3 regions of the Arthrobacter sp. KBS0703 genome follow, and region 3 is predicted to be linked to each of the others. Evidence: riboswitches for the same ligand, from Rfam matches in the RefSeq annotation. Region 3 holds a riboswitch; each other region holds the start of a gene.
The links. A riboswitch is a leader RNA that binds a small molecule or an ion and turns the genes downstream of it on or off. The one in region 3 is predicted to bind cyclic di-AMP.

Region 1: another riboswitch for cyclic di-AMP. It lies ahead of B1A87_RS14355 (C40 family peptidase); the one in region 3 lies ahead of B1A87_RS17925 (hypothetical protein).
Region 2: another riboswitch for cyclic di-AMP. It lies ahead of B1A87_RS24055 (hypothetical protein); the one in region 3 lies ahead of B1A87_RS17925 (hypothetical protein).

What each region holds. Positions count from the first base shown of each region.
Region 1 is NZ_MVDG02000001.1:3,090,852-3,096,179, reverse strand. Features, by position in the region: gene serC (phosphoserine transaminase) at 214-1,344, opposite strand; gene B1A87_RS14365 (metal-dependent transcriptional regulator) at 1,687-2,382, shown strand; cyclic di-AMP (ydaO/yuaA leader) riboswitch at 2,518-2,761, shown strand; gene B1A87_RS14360 (M23 family metallopeptidase) at 2,766-3,587, shown strand; cyclic di-AMP (ydaO/yuaA leader) riboswitch at 3,703-3,896, shown strand; gene B1A87_RS14355 (C40 family peptidase) at 3,949-4,629, shown strand; gene B1A87_RS14350 (NlpC/P60 family protein) at 4,729-5,328, shown strand, end outside.
Region 2 is NZ_MVDG02000001.1:3,238,141-3,243,468, reverse strand. Features, by position in the region: gene B1A87_RS15030 (glycosyltransferase family 39 protein) at 1-777, opposite strand, end outside; gene B1A87_RS15020 (bifunctional glycosyltransferase family 2/GtrA family protein) at 778-2,223, opposite strand; gene B1A87_RS24060 (hypothetical protein) at 2,469-2,780, opposite strand; gene B1A87_RS24055 (hypothetical protein) at 2,777-3,250, opposite strand; cyclic di-AMP (ydaO/yuaA leader) riboswitch at 3,256-3,419, opposite strand; gene B1A87_RS15010 (HAMP domain-containing sensor histidine kinase) at 3,515-5,092, opposite strand; gene B1A87_RS15005 (response regulator transcription factor) at 5,096-5,328, opposite strand, start outside.
Region 3 is NZ_MVDG02000001.1:3,854,997-3,860,324, forward strand. Features, by position in the region: gene B1A87_RS17910 (alpha/beta hydrolase) at 1-352, opposite strand, end outside; gene B1A87_RS23135 (hypothetical protein) at 324-467, opposite strand; gene B1A87_RS17915 (GTP pyrophosphokinase family protein) at 614-1,720, shown strand; gene B1A87_RS17920 (SulP family inorganic anion transporter) at 1,727-3,229, shown strand; cyclic di-AMP (ydaO/yuaA leader) riboswitch at 3,320-3,519, shown strand; gene B1A87_RS17925 (hypothetical protein) at 3,521-4,303, shown strand; gene B1A87_RS17930 (hypothetical protein) at 4,514-5,035, shown strand; gene B1A87_RS17935 (diguanylate cyclase) at 5,059-5,328, opposite strand, start outside.

The sequences.
Region 1 (5,328 bases), 760 kb from region 3:
CGCTCATCTCCAACATCGGGACGTGGTCAGGGACGACCTCCTGCCCAACGCCGTGGTGCCCAACAGCGCATCCTTAAACGCCAACGGCGTCGCTCAGGTCGCTGCGCTGGTGCCCGCGCCGGAACGGCGGACGGCGCCGGCCGGGACGCAAGCCCGGACGGCGCCGTCGGACGCTGACGCCCAAAAGGCGCCACCGCATAGCTGGGGGAAGGGCTACTTCTTCAGCTCGCCCACCACAAAGTCGATGCATTCGAGCAGGGCGGTGACGTCCGAAGGCTCGATCGCCACGAAGGTGGCAATGCGCAGCTGGTTGCGTCCCAGTTTCCGGTACGGTTCAGTGTCCACGACGCCGTTTGCGCGGAGCACCTTGGCAATGGCGGCCGCATCGATGGAGTCATCGAAATCGATCGTGGCGATGACGTTGGAGCGTTCCGCGGCGTTGGCCACGAACGGCGTGGCGAACTCGGAGGCTTCTGCCCACTTGTAGATGCGGCCCGCGGAGTCGGCGGTGCGGCCGGCAGCGAAGTCGAGGCCGCCGTTGGCATTGAGCCACTGCACCTGGGCATCGAGGGTGACCAGCGTTGCCAGGGCCGGCGTGTTGTACGTCTGGTTCAGCTTGGAGTTATCGATGGCGGTCTGGAGGTCCAGGAAGTCCGGAATCCAGCGGCCGCTCGCCTTGATCCGGGCGGCGCGCTCCAGCGCGGCGGGGGAGAACAGGCCAAGCCACAGGCCGCCGTCGGAGGCGAAGTTCTTCTGCGGCGCGAAGTAGTAGACGTCCGTCTCGGCAACGTCGACGTCCAGGCCGCCGGCAGCGGACGTGGCGTCCACGAGCACCAGGGAACCGGTGTCCGCGCCGTTCACGCGCTTCACGGGGGCGGCGACGCCGGTGGAGGTCTCGTTCTGCGGCCAGGCGTAGACGTCCACTCCGGCCTCGGCCCGCGGTGCCGGGCATGTTCCCGGTTCGGACTTGATGATGGAGGATTCCGCCAGGAACGGGGCCTTGTTGGTGGCTGCGGCGAACTTGGAGCCGAACTCGCCGAAGGACAGGTGCTGCGCCTTCTCCTCCACCAGGCCGAAGCTGGCCACATCCCAGAACGCGGTCGATCCGCCCACACCGAGGACTACTTCGTAGCCATCGGGAGCGCGGAAGAAGGTGCTGAGGCCCTCACGGACCGATCCGACGAGGTTCTTGACCGGGGCCTGGCGGTGCGACGTTCCCAGGAGTGTTGTGGCGGCTGCGGACAGTGCCTCGATCTGCTCGGGCCTGACTTTGGAGGGTCCGGCGCCGAACCGTCCGTCCTTGGGCAGGAGGTTTGCTGGGATAGTGATGCTGGTGTCGCTCACAGTGGCTCCAATTTTCGGCATGGACATGCGGTTGGGCGGGGTCAATAGATGACCGGCGGGAGGCGTGGCTGCCCGCGAAGGCCCCTTTTATTCTGCCTGAGACCCGGAAATCCCGGGAAACGCACCCGTCACAGTCCAGTCATTGAGACAGGTCCGGGCACGACGGGGGATTATCCGGAGTAATTCAAAATAGGCTAAGCTTTGAATGGACGTACGGGTGGTCATGCCGGTGTTGCTCCGCCGTCGAACTGCGACCGCGGAGCAGGTTGCCGGAGCCCGCTACGGTGGGCCCGCGGTACGGTGGGACGGACACAAAGTACTGTGCTCGAGGAGCTGAGCTGAATGACGGATCTGATCGACACCACGGAGATGTATCTTCGGACCATTTTGGAGCTTGAAGAAGAGAACATCGTGGCGCTCCGGGCCCGAATCGCCGAACGGCTTCGCCACTCCGGCCCCACGGTGTCCCAGACTATCGGCAGGATGGAACGCGACGGGCTCGTGGTTGTTTCCGGCGACCGACACCTCGAACTGACCGAAACCGGCCGCAAGCGCGCCACCGAAGTCATGCGCAAGCACCGCCTTGCCGAGCGGCTCCTCGCCGATGTTATCGGCTTGGACTGGGCGTACGTCCACGACGAGGCCTGCCGCTGGGAGCACGTCATGAGCGAGCGTGTGGAGCGCAGGATCTTCGAACTGCTCAACCATCCGACGGAGTCGCCGTACGGCAATCCGATTCCCGGGCTGGCGGCGCTCGGCGGGCAGCCGTCGAACGCATTCTCGGACGGGGTCCTGAACCTCCTCGACGCCATGGCCGGCTACGGCCCGGACTCCCGCGTGACCGTCAGCAGGCTGGCGGAACCAATCCAGGTTGAACCGGAGCTGCTGGTCCAGTTGGACGAAGGTGGGATCCGTCCTGGCGCCGCGGTGTCCCTCGAGCGTGTGGGGGAGTACATCTCCGTGCGTGTCCCCGGGTTCGAAGGCGCACTGGAGCTGCCGCCCGAAGTGGCCGCCCACGTCTTCGTCCGCGTAGGCTAAACCCGCACCATGCGCGGGTTGTCTGACATCTGTTGGCAGGACGCCCTACAACTTTTGCACAGGCAAGATAACGGAATTATTACCGTGCAGCTTAATCACCTATAGTTAAAAGGCAGCGCCGATACTAAAGCGTTACCTGATCTGGAGCCGAACTCTGCCAGCGGATCAGTAGCACGAAGCACCTACTGGCAGAGGCGGGGGAACCACAAGCGGCTGTTGAAACAGCCTTGGGGTGAAGTCCGCAGCAGCAAGCCACTTTCCGCAGAAGGAATCTCCCGGGATACCCCTGCGCCGAAAAGGCTTGTCACGGCGGACCGGGTCGATGAACTCTCTGACCCGAATCCGACAGCTAACTTCGCAGGCTATCCAGAGAGGAAACGTTCTTGACCATGCAGCATGCCCGGGGCCGCCGCCGCGCGACCGGTCCCGCTTCGGAGCCGCGCCTCCCTGAAGCCTTCTCCGCGGAACGCCCCCGGGATGCGCAGCGCGAGGCTCGTCGGCGCCGGGGCCCGTTCCGCCAGGTCACGGACTTTGCCGCAGCCAGCGGGGTGGGCCAGAAAGCCGGAGTCGCCCTCGCTGCCACCGGTCTCCTGCTGACCGTCACGGTTCCCGCCACCAGCCCCGTCATGGCCCTGGGGGAGAGTTCCTCGCCCGCCTCTTTTGCCTCGCCTGCCCAGCCGGAAGTCTCCGCTGAGGCCGCGGCCAAGGTGGACTTCAGCCGCACTGCCGTGTCCACCCAGGGTGACCCCGACGGCAAACTCAAGCAGCTCCTGAGCGCTCAGTCCGCCGGCAGCATTTCCCGCGCCGCGTCCGCAGGAACCCTCGGATCACCCCTCGAAACCCTGGTCAAGTCCTCGCCCTTTGGCTACCGCGTGAGCCCCATTACGGGCGGCGTGGGAGAGTTCCACCGCGGCCAGGACTTTGCGGCCCAGTGCGGCACGTCTGTGTTCGCGGCCGCCAGCGGCACTGTCACCTTCGCGGGCTGGCACCCTTACGGTGGCGGCAACCGCGTTGTCATCAACCACGGCAACGGCCTGGAGACGACGTATAACCATCTGTCGTCATTCAGTGTCGAGGTCGGCCAGAAGGTCTCCAGGGGCGACGTCGTGGCCCTTAGCGGGACCACCGGCGCCTCCACCGGCTGCCACCTCCACTTCGAGGTGATGGTCAACGGAGACGTCGTTGACCCCACCGGCTGGCTCTGAGCCAAAGCCGATGGAGTGCTCTCTCATTCTTGTGACATGCCGTGACCTGAATGTGACATTCGCTCCGAAGTCCTGTACCGTCTAAACCGCGTCAACTTTTCCGAAGTTGACGCTCTTGAGTGGATTGCCTAACTCTGCCACCGCTCAAGGTCCGTTCGCATTACATCGTCTGGCAGAGGCGGGGGAACCAATTTTGGTCTTCGCAAGAAGACCTTGGGGTTAAGTCGCAAAGCTTCCCAGGAAGCAGAGCGGCCGGGTGACTCCCATCCGAATCCGACAGCTCACCTCGTAGGCATTGGGAGAGGCTACCTTCGTGTCTTCACGCCACAATCTTGCGCGCCACCGTGCGCAAACGGTTCGTATGAACCCGTTGGACTCCGTGTCCAAGGCAGTAAGCGTCAATGCTGGCACAGTAGGTCGCCAGGCAGCTGTCATCGCAGCTGCTTCAGGGCTCATCCTGAGCATTGGCATGCCGGCTAACGCCGCCGACGCCAACATCGGTGTCTCCGCCTCCGCGGAGTCCGGTTCCCAGACCACGCAGCTTGCCGTGACCGCCGCGCCCACCGCCACTGTCTCCTTCGAGCGTCCTGCCGTCACCACCGAGGCAGCCCCCGTCACCGAAACCCTCGCCGCGCAGTCCAGCGACGAGACCGCGGCTGCGGGGTCCATCACCGCGAAGGCTGACAAGCTGACCGACGCCGCGAAGTCCGCTGCGGCTTCGGGGCTGGCAGCCATCGCGTACACCGGGATCGGCCACCCGTACGTCTGGGGCGGCACCACTCCCAGCGGCTGGGACTGCTCCGGCTTCACCCAGTGGGTCTACGCGCAGGCCGGCATCAGCATTCCCCGCGTCAACGCGTGGAACGCCATGACGCCCACCTCAACGCCGGCTCCCGGCGACCTGGTCATGCAGAACGGCGGCGCCCACGTGGGCATCTACGTCGGCAACGGCATGATGATCAGCGCGCTGAACCCCTCGGACGGCACCATCCTGCACGCAGTGTCCGCCACGGGCACGTCCTCGTTTTACACCCTTCGCTAAGAACCCCATTCGAGACGATCCGGCATACCCCCAAGATGCCGGCGCGTCGCTAAACCACGGCCTGCTACCGCGGTCCGTGGAACACGAAAGAGAGAAATCATGACTACACGTGCGACCATTGCACGCCACCGCGCCGAGGTCACCAAGACCAACTCGCTGGCCGTCATTGCCAAGGCTGTCGGCGACAACGCCGGTGGAGTAGGCCGCCAGGCCGCAGTTATCGCTGCTGCTTCCGGACTCGTTCTGACCAGCGGCATCGCCGCCAATGCCGCGGAGACCAACGTTCAGCGGGAGTCCGCTCCGACGTCGGCCCTTGAAGTTCAGTCCGCAGCGCCGGCAACCATTTCCGCCGCTTCGAGCATCGCTATCTCCTACGAGAAGCCTGCTGTTTCCACGACGCCGGCTCCCGTCGAGGCTCCCAAGCCTGTCGTCCAGGTCCAGGAAGCGGCACCCGCGGCCGACGCGACTCCGGCAGTGGATGCCAACGCCGCCGTCACCGCCTCCACTCCGGCGGCGCCGAAGACCAAGGCCGGAAGCGGCATGGGCGCTTCGATCGCCGCTGCTGCCTACGCGCAGCTGGGTGTTTCGCAGGACTGCACCGCGCTGGCGACCAACTCCCTCGCAGCCGTGGGCATCAACTACCACGGCTGGCCGGCAGGTTACCTGTCCCTCGGCCGTACGGTCAGCGCTGCTGAAGCC
Region 2 (5,328 bases), 620 kb from region 3:
TGCGGCCCAGAGGTACGCGAGAGCGAGGCCGGGCACGATCAGGAATCCCTGGAGCATCTTGGTCAGGAACGCCAGCCCGATCACGGCACCGGCCGCGGCCAGCCATTTCCAGCCCGCCTTTTCAATGGCGCGGGTGGTGAGGAAGGCGGCGAGCACCAGGCACAGCGTGAGGAGGGCATCCGGGTTGTTGAACCGGAACATCAGGGCGGCCACCGGGGTCAGCGCGAGCACCGCCCCGGCGAGCAGCCCCGCGGCCGGACCGGACACCCGCTTCACCGTCAGATATAAAAGCCCGACGGCGGCCACCCCCATGAGCGCCTGGGGCACCAGCACGCTGAGGGGCGAGAATCCGAAGATCCGTCCCGCGAGGCCGGGAATCCACAGGGCCGCCGGGGGCTTGTCCACCGTGATCGCGTTGCCTGCGTCCAGCGACCCGAACAGCAGTGCAGTCCAGTCCTTGGTGCCTGCCTGGACGGCCGCGGCGTAGAAGGAGTTCGCGTATCCGGTGGCCTCGAGGTTCCACAGGTACAGGACGGCCGAGAACGCCAGCAGCAGCGCGGCCGAAGGCCGGACCCAGCGCGGCTGGTTGCCTGTCAGCAGCGAGCGGAGGCGTGAATTCGAGGCGGGGGCCCCGGGCATGACCGGCCCTGAAGCGTGCTGTCCGGGGTCCTTGGTTCCGGAGTCCGTATTTCCGGCGCCCCTCGTTCCGGCGTCCGTGGTGTCGGTGTGCTTGACGCCTACCGCAGGGGCGGAGGCTGTGTGGCTGGTGGCGGTCATTTACCTGGCCTCTTCTGTGCGGAGCTCGGATGTGTAGGGCTCGGATTCGGTGGCGGCGGCGGCGGTGGCTGTGGCGCTGGCGGCGGCAGGCGTCGGTTCCGGCGGCGACTGCCGCCGTCGGAACACCCACAGCCTGAACAGCAGGAACTTCACGGCGGTGGCCGCCAGGTTGGCCGCAGAGACGGTCACCAGCTCCAGCCAGCGGTCCGGCGTCGTGCTTTCGTGGACGAAGGCGAGCGCCCCGGAGGTGAGGGCCAGCCCGATCCCGAAGACCAGCAGCCCTTCAAAGTGGTGGCGGGCAACATCGCTGCCGCCGGCGATGCCGAACGTGAAGCGCCGGTTTGCCGCGGTGTTGGCCACGGCCGTGGTGAGCAGGGCCAGGAGGTTGGCGAGCTGCGGGTCCATGAGGTTGCGGCAAAGGAAGAAGAGCACCAGGTACGCCAAGGTGGACGCCACGCCGATTGTCCCGAAGCGCACCAGCTGGCCGAACAGGCTGCCGCCCGGGCTTTGCTCCTGGCTGCGGGAACCCGCGGGCAGGGGGCCGCGGGTCAGGGCGGCCCGGAGCTCCGCCACGGGGATGCGCCCGGACAGCATGTCCTTGCTGAGCCGGGCCATGCCGCGGACATCGGCCAGGGCCGTCTGGATAATGTCCACGCTGGAGTCGGGGTCGTCGGTCCAGTCCACCGGGACCTCGTGGACGCGGAGGCCGCACTTCTCGGCGAGGACCAGGAGCTCGGTATCGAAGAACCATGCGTTGTCCACCGTGTGGGGCAGGATCTGCTGGGCGATGTCGGCACGGATGGCCTTGAAGCCGCACTGGGCGTCGCTGAAGTGCGCACCCATCAGGGACTGGAGCAGGAGGTTGTAGCTGCGGGAGATGAACTCGCGCTTGGGTCCGCGGACCACGCGGGAATTGCGCGTCAGCCTTGTGCCGATGGCGAGGTCGGAGTGGCCGGAGATCAGCGGTGCCAGGAGGGGGCCCAGGGCGGCCAGGTCGGTGGAGAGGTCCACGTCCATATAGGCCAGGACGGGCGACGGCGAAGCCAGCCACACCTTCCGGAGGGCGTTGCCGCGGCCCTTTTCCTCGAGGTGCACCACGGAGACCTCACGGAGCTCCCTGGCCACGCGCTCGGCGGCCTTGAGCGTGCCGTCTGTGCTGGCGTTGTCCGCCACGGTGATGCGGAATGAATGGGGGAAGGTGCCGCGAAGGTAGGCGTGCAGCCGGCGCAGGCACTCCTCCAGGTCACGTTCCTCGTTGTACACCGGGATGGTCACGTCGAGCACGGGGACCGCGGCGTCGGTGTCGATGGGTGAACGCCGCGGGTGCCTCGTGAGCGTGCGGGCCGGGCCGTGTCCGGACGCCAGCGCGGCGTGGCGGGGAGCATGCGGCTGGGGGTGCAGCGGAGGGTGCGGCTGGGATCCGGAGGCCTGGTCTGTGAGCGTCATGCATCAACTGTGGCCGCGTCCCATATGAGGGTTTTAGGTCGAAGCTGTGCACGGGCTGTGGAACTCCGGGCCGCCGCACAGGAGGGCCCGGGCCGCCGTCCGGGTGCCGCATTTTTGCACCACTTTCCAGGCCGCAAGCCTTGGCACAGACGCCGAAGGGCCCCGGATCACGCGGATCCGGGGCCCTTCGTCAACCTCAAAGCGGTGCAGAAATGCGCGCCGCCCTCAGTTGCTCACAGTCTGGGTTAGTACCAGTTGTTGGCGAGGTGGAAGTTCAGCGCGCCGCAGGGGGAGCCGTAGCGTTCCTTGACGTAGTCCAGGCCCCAGTTGATCTGCGTCCGGTAGTTGGTGAGGTAGTCCGCCCCGGCGCTCGCCATCTTTTCGGCAGGCAGGGACTGCACTACGCCGTAGGCGCCGCTGCTCGCGTTGGTGGCGGTGGTGCGCCACTCGGACTCCTTGGTCCACAGGGTCTGCAGGCACTGCATCTGGTCCGCGGCCCAGCCATAGGAAGCGAGCTTGGCGGCCGCATAGGCCTGCGCGCCGGCGGGGTCGTTCACGGGGACGGCGGCCGCGGGCTTGGGAGCCAGGGCAACCTTGGCGGCCGGGGCAGCAGCAGCCTTGGCCGGCACCGGGGCTGCCTTTGGGGCGGCGGGCGCCGGAGCGGCCTTGGGCGCCGCCGCTTGGCGACGGACTGCGGAGCCAGCGCGGCTGCGGTCGGAGCGGGCAGGGCAGCGATGAGCGTCTTGTCGAAGTTGAGCGTCGGCGCGGGGGACGCCGTGGCTGTCGCCGCTGCGGAGCTGGCCCGGGGTGCGGACTGCTCAGCTGCCTGGCTTGCCGCGCCGACGCCGATGAGCACGGCGCAGGCGGTGGTCACTACGGCTGCGCGGCGGCCGAACGACGGGATGCCGGCGGTGATCCGGCCCCAGTGTGTGGCGGGCGCTGCCGGCTCGGCGCGATGGCGGGAAAGTTTCTGCCGGGACTGCTTGGGAGCGCCTTCAGGGCGCGCTTTTACCTTGAATTCAGACATGGTGGATTGCCTCTCAACACCTGCGGAGTTAGCTGTCGGGTTCGGATGAGGTCATCCGGCCGCACGGAAATTCACGTGTCGGCTTCACCCCAAGGGCTGATGCGAAAAGCCCGGGACTCTGGTTCCCCCCGCCTCTGCCTGGTCATGCGGAATCCGGGAAAGCGGCAGAGCTGGGCGTCCATCCGGAAGTGCTGCCCTAACGGGAGCAACACCCTATCGACGGTACAGGAGGCAAACGCTTAAGTCACATTTGGGTAACGGAGATCACGACGACGGCGCGTCGCCTTGCGCCGGCAGCCGGACGGCGAATTCGGTCCGGCCGGGCCGCGAAGTGACCTCGACGGTGCCGCCGTGGGCTTCCACGATCGACTGCACAATGGACAGCCCCAGGCCGCTGGTTCCCTCTGCCGAAGCGGACCCCGGGGCCGCCGTTCCCGAAGCCGCCGCCGCGGTCCGTCCGCCGGAGCCGGCGGGCGAGAGGACCTGCGCCGGCGTCGCACGGGACGCGTCTGCGCGGGCGAAGCGTGCGAAGACGCGGTCCACGAACTCCGGCGGGATGCCGGCGCCGTCGTCCGTCACGGTGACCACGGCGCTGCCGTCGGCCGATCTCATCACGCCGGTCACCACGGTGGTTCCCGATCCGGTGTGCTTGCGCGCGTTGGACAGCAGGTTGGCCAGCACCTGGTGCAGCTGCGAGGCGTCGCCGCGGACCACCACCGGCTCTTCAGGTAGTTCGAGGTGCCAGATGCGGTCCGGGGCCATGACTTTTTCGTCGCTGACGGTCTCGATCACGAGCTGCGTGAGGTCCACGTCGCTGAGCTTGAGCGGCTGGCCCTCGTCCAGCCGGGCGAGCAGCAGGAGGTCCTCCACCAGGGTTGTCATCCGCTCGGACTGGCTTTGGACGCGGGCCAGGGACCTTTGGCCGTCCGGCGTGAACTTCTCGGTCATGCGCATCAGCTCGGTGTAGCCGCGGATGGCCGTGAGCGGGGTGCGGAGCTCGTGCGAGGCGTCGGCCACGAACTGGCGGACCTTCATTTCGCTCTCCTGCCGCGCCTCCAGCGCGTTGGAGACGTTATCCAGCATCTGGTTGAGGGCGTGGCCCACGCTGCCCACTTCAGTTCCGGGATGGGCGTTCGACGGCGGGACGCGGACGGCGAGCGCCACCTCACCGGCATCCAGCGGCAGCCGCGAAACCTGCGTGGCCACCTCCGAGAGCTGCTCCAGCGGCTTCATGGTGCGGCGGATGAGCACCGTTCCGGCGAGGCCGATCAGCACGATTCCGCCCAGCGACACGATCGTGATGGTCACAACAAGGGACGTCAGGGTGCTCTGCTTGTCGGCCAGGGGAAGCCCGGTCACCATGACGTCGCCGTAGGGCGTCTGGGCGGCAACCAGCCTGTAGGCACCGGTGGACAGGGTGCGGTCAACGGGTACGCCGTCGCGGCGCAGTCCCAGGAGGACCTTGTCGTCTGCCGCCGAGAGTGTCTTGCGGGTGGCGTCGGAGGCCAGGAATCCTGCGCTGCTGACTTCGCCGGCCTGGATCCTGGCCGCCAGGGTGCCCACCCGCTGGCCCCTGCCCTCGAGGGGATCGGGCCCCTTGCCCGAGGCGCCGAACGGGGGACGGCCAAAGTCCCGGGCCCTGTCAGCGGCCCCGGTGAGCTGCTCGTCGAGCTGGCGGGTCAGGAAGGAGTCCATGCTGGCGTAGCTGAACAGGCCGATCGCGGCGCAGATGGCCACCAGCAGAGCCATGGCCACGAGGACAAGGCGGGTGCGGAGATGCCAGGTGCCCGGCTTCAGCCAGCTGCGGCGCTGGGTCCGGACGGCACCGGAAAGGTTTGCCACGGCCTAGTCTGCCGGTTTGATGACGTAGCCCGCACCGCGGACCGTGTGGATCATGGGCGGGTGCACGGCATCCACCTTCTTGCGCAGGTACGAGATGTACAGCTCGACAATGTTGGCCTGGCCGCCGAAGTCGTAGTTCCATACGCGGTCCAGGATCTGGGCCTTGCTGACGACCCGCTTGGGGTTCTCCATGAGGTACCGGAGGAGCTCGAACTGGGTCGCGGTGAGCTGCAGCT
Region 3 (5,328 bases):
GTCCCAGCGCCACCACACGGGAAATATCCAGGCCGTGTTCTTCGGCTATTTCGCGGAGCTTGTCGATCCCGGCGAGGACGTCTTCGAAGGTGTGCGGCCAGCCGCCGCCGTTGCCTGCCCGCCGGTATTCAAGGTTCCAGGCGGCCATCCCGTGCGCGGCGAGGTCCTTGGCCAGCGGCTCTCCCAGTTCCGCGCCGTACTGCGAGCGCCAGTAGCCGCCGTGGATGACCACCACCACGCCTCGGGTCACCGTGTGCTTGCTCCGGGACTGGGATGCTGGCGGCGGTTCCGGCAGAAAGAGCTCGCCCCATTGGCTGGGGTGGTCACCGTACTGGTACTTCTGCCGCTTCACTGCATCCTCCTTGGGTCCCGGTGAACAGGACGGCGTCCAGCGCCGCCAGGTTCACCACTGCCGCAGCGCCCGGCAGTCCATTGGACAGCAGGGCACGACGGCGCACATCAGCCATGTGCCGAGCCTACAGGGGAGCCGGTCCCGCCGGGCGGAAGCCACCGCCGCGACGGGGCAGGCGGCCAGGTTTCAGGAATGACGACGGCGGCTGGCGGCGGGGGTGTCACCCCCGCCGGCGTCGCACCCCCTTGATAGTTTGGAACCATGGCAAGCAACTGGGATCGCCTGGACGTCAGTCAGCGCGACTCCGTGCAGGAAAACGTAGAGCTCTACGAGCGAGTCCGGCCTGCCCTGAAGCTGGTCACCCGCGAGGTCCTGCAGACCCTCCGGACAATGCTCAAGGACACCGAAGTCACGCCGCTGTTCGTCACCGGCCGCACCAAGTCCGTGGAGTCCTTCCGGGAGAAAATCTCCCGCACCGAAGAGCCGCTGGAACCGGGCGACCCACGGGCGCTGAAGTTCCCCGATCCGTTCCGCACCCTCAACGACATGGTGGGCGTCCGCGTCATCACCAAGCTGCCGGCCGAAAACGCCGCCGTGGCCAACCTCATCAAGCGCCAGCGGCAACTCTTCGACTGCCGCGGCGACCGTGAGAAGGACATCGGCTCCATCGAGTCCGGGACGTACGGCTACTCCAGCCGCCACCTCATCCTGCGGACCATCCAGAACGAGGCCGTCAAGGACTACCAGCAGGTCTTCAACCCGGAGGCGCAGCCCAACGGCAGCTACTTCTTCGAATGCCAGATCCGCACCGTGTTTGCGCATGCGTGGAGCGAAATAGAGCATGACATCCGGTTCAAGGCCGAGGACCCGCGGGCCTGGACCCCGCACTTCGACCGCCAGTTCACCGCCACCGCCGCCATGCTCGAAACGGTGGAGACCGCATTCGCCGACCTTCATGAACGCTACGAGGAGGTCCGCGGCTACTGGGACATGGACGGCGAGGGCTCGGCGCAGCTCACGCCCAACCGCATCCGCGACGTCTGGCGCACGCTGCTTCCGCACGTGGACCGTAAAGTAGATGACGACTGGGGATGGGCCGCCGAGCTCATGGCAGCCCACGGCCTCAACCAGACCGTGCAGCTCGCCGGCCTGCTCAGCGCCAACCGGATCACCGAGGTCCGCAAGGCCCTGGACCACCGCTACTCCCCCGGCCCGGACCGGCTGCTGGACGACCTCCTCCTCTGGCAGTACGGCACCAAGCACATTGACCTCACAGCCGAGGCGCCCGACGCCGTTCCGCACCCCCGGCGCGACAGCCTCCAGCGGCGGCTGAAGCAGATCGAGCGCTACCGCCAGACCAAGAAATAGGGATCCATGAAGCCCGAACAGCTCCAGTCCGTCCGGGCAACACTGCGCTCCCCGCGCCGGCTCAAAACCGAGGCCCTGGCCGGCCTGGTGGTGGCCCTCGCGCTCATCCCGGAGGCCATCGCGTTCTCCGTGATCGCAGGCGTGGACCCCCGGATCGGCCTGTTTGCGTCCTTCACCATGGCCGTGACCATCTCCTTCGTCGGCGGCCGTCCCGCCATGATTTCCGCGGCCACCGGCGCCGTGGCCCTGGTGATCGCCCCGCTGATGCGCAGCCACGGGCTGGACTACCTGATTTCCGCGGTGATCCTGGCTGGCGTCTTCCAGATCCTCCTGGCGGTCCTCGGCGTCACCCGGCTGATGCGCTTCATCCCCCGTTCGGTGATGGTGGGCTTCGTCAACGCCCTGGCCATCCTGGTATTCATGGCCCAGCTTCCTGAGCTCATCGGCGTCCCGTGGCCGGTGTATCCGCTGGTGGCCGCGGGCCTGCTGATCGTCGTCGGCGTTCCCCGGATTACGACGGCGGTACCGTCGCCGCTGGTGGCGATCGTGCTGCTGACCCTGTTGGCCGTCCTGGCGGGAATCAATGTCCCCGCCGTCCGGGACAAGGGACAGCTGCCCGAAAGCCTGCCCTCGCTGTTCGTGCCCCACGTGCCGCTGACCCTGGAGACGTTCCAGACCATCGCCCCGTTTGCACTGTCCATGGCGCTCGTGGGGCTGCTGGAATCACTCATGACGGCCAAGCTCGTGGACGACATCACGGACACCCGCTCCAACAAGACCCGCGAGTCCTGGGGCCAGGGCGTGGCCAACATTGTGACGGGGTTCCTGGGCGGCATGGGCGGCTGCGCGGTGATCGGCCAGACCATGATCAACGTCAAGGGCTCCGGCGCGCGGAGCCGGGTTTCCACGTTCCTCGCCGGCGCGTTCCTGCTGGTGCTGGTGGTGACGCTGGGCGACGTCGTGGGCCTCATCCCGATGGCCGCGCTGGTGGCCGTGATGATCTTCGTCTCGGCCATCACCTTTGACTGGCACTCGGTTGCCCCGAAAACCCTGAAGCGGATGCCGCGCTCCGAAACGGCCGTCATGCTGATCACCGTCGCCACCGTGGTGGTGACACACAACCTGGCGATCGGCGTCGGCGCCGGGGTGCTCGCCGCGATGGCGATGTTCGCCCGGCGGGTTGCCCACTTTGCCACAGTGGAACGGACCGAGGTGGAGCTGAACGGCCGGACCGTGGCCACGTACACCGTGGACGGCGAGCTGTTCTTTGCGTCGTCGAATGACCTCTACACCCAGTTCGATTACGCCCGGGACTCGGAGCCGCACGTCGCCGGAGTGGTGATCGACCTGCACGCCTCGCACCTTTGGGACGCCTCCACCATCGCTGTGCTGGACGCCGTGACAGAGAAGTACCGCAGGCACGGCCGGGACGTCGAACTGATCGGACTGAATGCGGCCAGCATCCAGATGCGCGAACGCCTCGCGGGCAAGCTCAACGCCGGCCACTAAGGGACCGCAGGGTGCCGTTACCTTAATGTGACATTCGGAAGAGCCTCCCGTACCGTGGAAAAGGTGCCCTTTTCACCGAAGAGGGCATTCCCGCGCTGATTGCCTAACTCTGCCGCAGCCCGGGATCCGTTCGCAGACCATGTCCGGCAGAGACGGGGAAACCAATTTTCGGCCCGCTTGAACGGGCCTTGGGGTGAAGCCGCGCAGCTCCTGCTTCTGTTCAGGACGTGCGGCCGGGTGTCTCCCATCCGAATCCGACAGCTCACCTCGCAGGCATCGGGAGAGGCTCAGATGTGTATAAGAGACAGTATCCTTGGCCGCCGCCGCGCAGCCGCCACCCGCTCGAATCCGCTCGTTTCGGCCTCCCGCGCCGTCACGGCCGGAGGACTGGGACGCCAGACCGCCGTCATCCTCGCGGCGTCGGGGCTTGCCTTCACCGGAAGCATCGCCGCGAATGCCGCCAACGGACCCGCACAGCAGGACGCGGCCCCGGCCGCCGCACCCGCCGCGGCACCCGAGGCTGTCAGCCAGGCGCAGGCTCCGCTGAGTGCGGACTCCAGCGTCCGGATTGACTACGAGCGCCCCATCGTAAAATCCACCCCGGCTCCCGTCGTGGAAGCCCCGGTCGTGGAGGCGCCGCCCGTGGCAGAGACTCCGGCGCCCGTGGCCGCACCCGTCGCTGCTCCGGCTCCGGCGAAAATCACCGTCCAGGCCGCGGCGGCTCCGGCCAAGGCCCCTGCGGCTGCCGCCGGCAGCGTCAACGCCTCCATGGTCTCGTCCGCCTACGCCCAGCTGGGCATCACCCAAGACTGCACCGCCATGGTTGAAAAGGCACTGGGCGCCTCCGGGATCCCGGTGGGCGACCTCGCCCCGATGCAGTTCATGAACTACGGAAGCGTCGTCTCCACCCCCCAGCCCGGCGACATGGTGGTCCAGTCCGGCCACGTGGGAATCTTCGTCGGCAACGGCAATGTTCTCAGCGGTGGCATGAACGGCTCCAACCAGACCGTGGTTCACCCGCTGTCCTGGCTGACCGCCACGGGCCCGGTCACGTTCGTGCGGGCCGCGGCTTAACAGCGCCACAACATGCATTCAGCGGGGCTCTTAGGGCACCGCGTGGAGGGCCGGTGTTCCGCTGCCTTGGGGGCAGCGGAGCGCCGGCCCTTTCACTGTCCCGCCGCAGCATCCGGGGATGCGCACCAAATCCCCCTGCACCAGCCGCGGACTAATCAGTATGCTGACAGAACAGCCATTACGACGGCCCGCCACCGGGAGGAAAAGACCGTGAATGAGAGCAACATCGACGGCGGAACCATCGATGACAATTCGTTGTCCGCGTACTTGCACAGCCATCTGATAGCGGCAGCCGCCGGAGAGCGCCTCTTCGAACAGGCGGCCAAAACCTGGGACGGCACGCCGCACGGCACCACCCTCAGCCACCTTGCCGCGGAAGTGAGCGCGGACAAGGCAGCGCTCCACGAGTTCTCCGACCTGATGCATCTGCACATGCCGGCCTACAAGAAGCCGTTGTCGTGGATCAGCGCCCAGATCGGCAAACTGGATCCGCTGAATCCGCTGCACTCCCCCGACGGAGCCACAGGTCAGCTCGCCCTCGAAGGACTCATCAGCGCGGTCACCGGAAAGTCCCTGCTCTGGAAGTCGCTGATCATCCTCTCCCGCACGGACGGGCGCATCGACCCCGACACGGTCAACCGCTTCCTGGACCGCGCAAACGAGCAAATCCGGGAACTGGAGGCCCTTCTGCTCGACACGACGCCGGAGCGCCTCTCCACGTCTGACGGATAGGGGCTTCCTGGGCCGTGGCCCGGTCACCCTTGGACGGTTCGGTTCCGCCCCTGCGATTTTGCCTCGTACAGGGCGACGTCGGCGGCGGCGATCAGCTCGTCCAGGTCTTCCGTCCCTGCCGTGAATTTGGAGAGGCCGTAGCTGACGGTGGGCATCCGGAGCACCTCCGGTATGGCATATCTGGCAAGCCGCCGGCTGATCTCCGTGGTGATGGTCTCGGCCTGGCGCGGACCAACGCCCGGGATCATGAGGATGAACTCCTCTCCGCCGTATCGCCCCACAAGGTCCGTGGA